DNA from 2 places in the Lactobacillus amylovorus DSM 20531 genome. Region 2 is predicted to be linked to the other one. Evidence: riboswitches for the same ligand, from Rfam matches in the RefSeq annotation. Region 2 holds a riboswitch; the other holds the start of a gene.

Region 1 (3,110 bases), 180 kb from region 2:
ACTGCGCTTCTTGAAGTAGATGGCAAAGAGTTAGGGCAAATTGCAGAAAAGGTTAAGCAAAGATTAGCTGCGGACAAAGATTCTGGAATTCAGTTAATTCATGTAGCTCACACCTATAAGCTGACTACTAGTCCTCAAACAGCTGAAATAATTGAAAAATATTTCCAAAAAGATTTAACGAAAAACTTAAGCCAATCAGCTTTAGAAATTTTGGCAATTGTCGCATATCGTCAACCAATAACTAGAGTAGAAATTGATGATATTCGTGGTGTTAATTCTTCGGGTGCGCTACAGACCTTGGTTTGGCGCGGTTTAATCGAAACCAATGGTAAGAAAGAAGCACCAGGCCATCCAAAGCTTTATGTGACTACTGATTACTTTTTACAATACTTCAATTATCAAAGTTTAGCTGATCTTCCACTAATTGAAGACTTTGAAGATAGTGCGAATAACGAAGAAATAGATTTGTTTGATCCTAAGAAGACAGATCAAGATACTCAGAAAGAAGGACAATAATGGCAGAAAGACTGCAAAAAGTTATTGCGGAAGCAGGCATTGCGTCAAGACGAAAAGCAGAAAAAATGATTACTGCTGGACGCGTTAAAGTCGACGGTAAAGTTATTACTAAATTAGGTACTAAGGTCGACACTTTTAGCAATATCACAGTGGATGATGAACCAATCGAAAGAGAAAGTCTACACACTTATCTTTTCTATAAGCCACGTGGTGTTGTTTCAACTGCTAGCGATGACAAAGATCGAAAGACAGTAGTGGATTATTTTGAAGACGTACCATACCGTTTATATCCTGTAGGTCGTCTGGATTACGATACCTCTGGTCTTTTATTAATGACTAATGATGGTAAATTGGCCAACTTGTTAATGCATCCAAGAAACGAAGTTTCAAAGGTTTATGTAGCCAAGATCAAAGGGATTTTGACTCCAGAAGAGATTAAAACTCTGACCCATGGTGTTAAGCTGGATCATTTTAAGGCTGCTCCTGCCAAGGTTAAAGTGCTTAAAACAGATAAGCGTAAGGATACTCAAATTGTCCAATTGACTATTCATGAAGGTCATTACCACCAGGTAAAAAGAATGTTTAAGGCAGTTGGCCATTTGGTTGAAAAATTGTCACGAGAAAAATATGCTTTCTTAACTTTGGATTCGCTTACTTCCGGTCAATATCGGGAATTATCGAAAAATGAAGTTGACAAGTTAATGCGTTTGGATTAACTTATAATTGTAAATTGAATATCAGGTTATTGTCTTCAGGGCAGGGTGAAAGTCCCGACCGGCGGTGAGAGTCCGCGACCCACTTTTGTGGCTGAATCTTTTATGATACCGATAGTTAGAGTCTAGATGGAAGAAGACAGATCAATAAAAATCTTACTTTACTTTTAAGGGTCTGTTGCTGAAGCAATAGACCTTTTTTCTTGGAAAGGAACGTAAGTTATGGATAAAGCTAGAACTAAATCTGGTAACTTAACCAATGTTGTCGCATATGCCTTAATTGGCTGTATTGCATTTGTAGTTATGAAATTCGAATTTCCAATTATGCCTGGTGTGGGCTTTTTGAAATTTGATTTTTCAGACGTCATTATTACCATCGGGATGTTTATTTTCGGAGCCGTTCCAGGAATTATCATCGCTGTGATCAGAATGATTTTGAGTTTAATTTTTAGCGGTTTTGCACTTCCAATTGTCATTGGTGAAATAACAGCGTTTTTGGCATCTATGTCGTTTTCATTGCCATTTTATTTCTTTAGTAGGAAAGTAACCCCTGAGAGTAGAAAGACGCTGAGAGGACGTTTAATGCCGGTTGTAGGATTAATCATTGGTGTTTTAGCAATGACATGCATCTTAGCTGTAGCTAATGCCTTTGTTTTAACTCCTGTTTATGCAATTACTGCAGTGCCTAATTTGCCAGCAATTAAAGGTTATGGTGCGCTTTACCACTTTACGGAAAAAGTATATTTGGGGCAATTGCTCCATTTGCCATCAATGAAGGCGTACATCTTTAGCATTATTGTTCCGTTCAACTTGTTAAAAGGTGTCATCAACAGTGTGGCAGTTTACTTGTTATTTGAAGCAACGATTACAACGATTAAACCATTTGTCCGTAAAAGATTTAATTTAAACTAAAAAAATATTCCATCAGCTGCAAAAGTTGATGGATTTTTTTATATTCAAAGCTTCGTAAAATATGCTAGAATTAATCCGTTAAGTGAATGGAGGAATTTATAGATGGATAAAAAATCAACGGGTCCATACAAGCACTATGAGCGTCCTACTGAGAAGCGAAGCGCAAAAGATCATCGACCTAACGGCTCTGGTCGCTGGATTGCAACAATTGCAATTCTAGCAGTGATCTTAATTGCACTTGTTCCAACAGTATATCGCTTAGCCTCAAATCATTCTTCTGAAAAAGCTACTGAAGTTCAAACAGTCAAGAAAACTTCTTTAAGTTCAAAGAGCAAGAGCTCTCAAGCTAAGAAAAAATCATCAGCTTCCTCAGCTTCTTCAAAGAGCAATGATTCTGCCAAAACTAGTTCTAGTTCATCGGAAAAGACTATTTATACAATTAAAACCGGTGATACTTTGACTAGTATTGCGCAAAAACATGGACTCACTGTTGATCAATTAGCCAAGTTAAATAATCTTAAAGACACTTCAAATGTCAATATTGGCCAGACACTTAAGTTAAAATAATCTTTCAGAAAGGATAAAAGAGGTCGACGGTAAGATCTCTTTTTTGTTGAAATGCAAGTAGCAGTTGATGGTCCTGCATCAGCAGGAAAGAGCACGGTTGCTAAAATCATCGCTAAAAAGTTGTCATTTGTATATATTGACACAGGTGCAATGTACCGTGCATGTACAGTTATTGCTCGTAATCATAATTTGGATTACGGGGATGAAGCGGGAATCTTAAAAGCCATTGATGAAGATGGAATCGAATTAAGATCCGAAGATGGTGAACAAAAAGTTTACGTAGCTGGAAAAGACGTTTCTAAAGAAATTAGAACTCCAGAAATTTCAGCTAACGTATCACAAGTTTCCGCTTTACCTAAGATTCGTGAAAAGATGGTTAGTTTGCAACGTCAAATGGCAGGC
Region 2 (3,110 bases):
ATTGCTACTCTTGGAATATAAAGAGACATGATTATCAAAATAATATTAATAACTAGATCAAATACGCTTCGTATTACAAATGATTTATTCATAACAATTCGCATTATTTGTGAATCCTTCACCGTCTCTTTTGCCACAAAATATTGAGTCAGAATTTCAACTACTTTTGCAATTAAAAAGACAACACCAAAATTAACTACTGCAAAAGTTGAGGTCTCAGCCATGATCCATTTGGTCATTACCGGAAAAAGAGATAGATCCGCTAACAGCAGAAAGTCCATAATCGCCACTGTTTTTGTCGGTCTAAAAATATAATATGAGAACGACAAATGCAGGTCATACCAAAAGTCGGCAACTATAAAGAAAGTGATTAAAAATACCGCAACTTGGTCGTTAAGGAAATGTCGTCACGGTTAACGTCGCTGTTCTTGATTGCTTCACCAACAGCAGTTTGGTTGTTGTAAGCTTCGGCAGTATCAATCAAACGATAGCCGTTGCTAATTGCAGATTCTACTGCCTTTACTGCATCATCATGGTTAGGAATTTGGAATACACCAAAAACCGATTGCGGAATTTCATTGCCATCATTTAACTTAATCTTTGGAATGTCTGTCATATTTCTTATCTCCCCTGAATAGAATTCTTTAACTTGTTTCAACTTACAGTTATTATCTTAATCGTAAATGTAGTAATTTAAAATTCAAAATACAGTATGGTAGTATGCGGTTTACGTAGAGTATAAAAAATTTTTTATTTTTAAACAAAGACCGTGTAATACCGTTAATTCAAGATATTCAGGATGTTTGGTCAAAGGCTGATAGATTCTAAACTTAAAATTTCAATTGACAACGCGTAATAAGAAATATATTATAAAAGCGAATTGAATAAATGTTCTTCGAGGCAGGGTGAAATTCCCGACCGGCGGTAAAGTCCGCAACCCGCATTAAGCGGTTGAATCCCAATGGGTACCGATAGTTATAGTCTAGATGGTAGAAGAAGAATGAGTCTGCGCTTTTTTGCGTTGCACTTATTTTGCTTATGATAATAATGACGAGAGTCTCGAAGAAATTCGAGACTCTTTTTTTGTTCTGAAAAGGGAGTGAAATACATGGAAAAAGATGAACACTTCATGCAGCTTGCCCTGCATGAGGCACAAAAAGGCAGACACCAAACATGGAAGAATCCATTAGTTGGTGCTGTGATTGTTAAAAATGATCAAGTTCTCGCTACCGGATATCACCATCATTATGGTAAGCCACATGCTGAACGAGATGCTATTTCCAAACTAACCCCAGAACAATTATTCAATTCAACTCTTTACGTAACTTTAGAACCTTGCAACCACTTTGGAAAACAGCCACCCTGTTCACAATTGATTGTCGATAGTCATATCAAACGTGTTGTGATTGCGGAAGTTGATCCTCATAAATTAGTAACTGGTAAAGGAATTGCCACTTTAAAAGAAAATGGCATTGAGGTCACAACTGGCGTGTTAAACGCTGAAGGAAAAAAGTTAAACGAGCATTATAACTATTTTTACAAAAATGACCGTCCTTGGATTACTTTAAAGCAAGCTACCTCACTTGACTATAAAGTAAGTGCCGGTTTGAATCAGCGAACTGCAATTACCAATCACGAAGTTTATGAGCAAGTTCACCGCGAACGAGCAGATTACCAGGCAATTGTAATTGGTAGTTCTACTGCGATTATTGATAATCCTAGTTTATTAACTACGGCTTCAACTGACTATCCGCCAATCAGGATAGTTCTTGATCGACGAGGACGTTTGTTAGAGCATTTAGATTTAACTCTTCTCAATGATGACAATCCAACTTGGATTTTTACTCAAAATAAATCTTTAGCAAATCACAATTTGAATCAAAATATACAATGCTTCCTAACTAAAAATAATGATTTATCTGATCTGATTGCTGAATTGAGTAAAAAGGAAATTCAATCAATTTATGTTGAAGGTGGTCCTACTTTGGAGAAATCATTCTTAGATAACTTTTTTATAAATGAAATGATTACCTACATTTCACCAGACCTTATCGGTGCAAACGGAGTTTCTGGTACTGTACCTACTTCATCACATCACTTTGATGAAGTAGACATTAAGCAATTGGGTAATAATGTAAGAATTGATGAAAGGAATAAAAATGTTTAGTGGTGTAGTTGCAGGCAAAGCCAAAATTGCAGAAATTAATAAAAAAGATGAAACTATCACAATGACCGTCACTTATCCTACCGGCCTATTATCCGATATTAAAATTGGTGATTCGATTGCAGTTAATGGAACATGTTTAACTGCTGAAAAAGTTGAACCTAATGAATTTCAGGTTACTATGATGCCACAGACTTTTGAAAAGACTACTTTTAAAGATTTAAAGGTTAACGATGATGTCAATGTTGAGCAAGCTATGAAAGCTGACTCTAGCTTTGAAGGACATATCGTTACTGGTCATGTTGACGATGTCATTCATGTAACTGATAGTCATATTAACGAAAATGCAATTGAACTATGGTTTTCAATTCCTAATCACCTTGATAAGCAAATCGTGCCACAAGGTAGCGTCGCCTTAAATGGCGTTAGTCTAACTGTGATGGATGTAAAAGATAATAAATTTTCTGTTGGTCTAATTCCACATACTCAAGATGAAACTAATTTATCCAGCCTAAAAGCTGGCGATGTAGTAAATCTTGAAACAGATATTCTTGGTAAGTATGTGCAAAAAAATTTAAGTAGGGAGAATTAAAAATGGATGTTAAGAAGATTCAAAATGCAATTCAATGGATGAAAAATGGTGGCTTGGTAATTGTTGCTGACGATGAAGATCGTGAATCCGAAGGTGACATGATTGGTATTGGCTCGAAAGTTACCCCAGAGAATGTTAATTTTATGACCAAATATGCACGTGGTTTGCTTTGCACCAGTGTCGGTCGTGAAGTTGCCGAAAGATTAAAGCTGCCACAAATGGAATCTAATAACACCGATCCTTATGGTACTGCATTTACGATTAGTGTTGATTATAAGACAACTACTACAGGAATTTCAGCATATGATCGTGCTGCTACAATTAAAGCAATCGCAGATCCCACTACTAAACCTG

What was found. A riboswitch is a leader RNA that binds a small molecule or an ion and turns the genes downstream of it on or off. The one in region 2 is predicted to bind FMN.
Region 1: linked by a shared signal. The riboswitch ahead of LA20531_RS10545 (ECF transporter S component) and the one ahead of ribD (bifunctional diaminohydroxyphosphoribosylaminopyrimidine deaminase/5-amino-6-(5-phosphoribosylamino)uracil reductase RibD) in region 2 are both predicted to bind FMN.

The regions. Positions count from the first base shown of each region.
Region 1 covers NZ_CP017706.1:2,057,011-2,060,120, forward strand. The annotation lists gene scpB (SMC-Scp complex subunit ScpB) at 1-516, shown strand, start outside; gene LA20531_RS10540 (pseudouridine synthase) at 516-1,232, shown strand; FMN riboswitch at 1,260-1,374, shown strand; gene LA20531_RS10545 (ECF transporter S component) at 1,452-2,141, shown strand; gene LA20531_RS10550 (SAG1386/EF1546 family surface-associated protein) at 2,244-2,708, shown strand; gene cmk ((d)CMP kinase) at 2,760-3,110, shown strand, end outside.
Region 2 covers NZ_CP017706.1:63,020-66,129, reverse strand. The annotation lists partial or broken gene LA20531_RS00340 (hypothetical protein) at 1-386, opposite strand, end outside; partial or broken gene LA20531_RS00335 (aldo/keto reductase) at 383-616, opposite strand; FMN riboswitch at 888-1,002, shown strand; gene ribD (bifunctional diaminohydroxyphosphoribosylaminopyrimidine deaminase/5-amino-6-(5-phosphoribosylamino)uracil reductase RibD) at 1,109-2,167, shown strand; gene LA20531_RS00325 (riboflavin synthase) at 2,160-2,756, shown strand; gene LA20531_RS00320 (bifunctional 3,4-dihydroxy-2-butanone-4-phosphate synthase/GTP cyclohydrolase II) at 2,759-3,110, shown strand, end outside.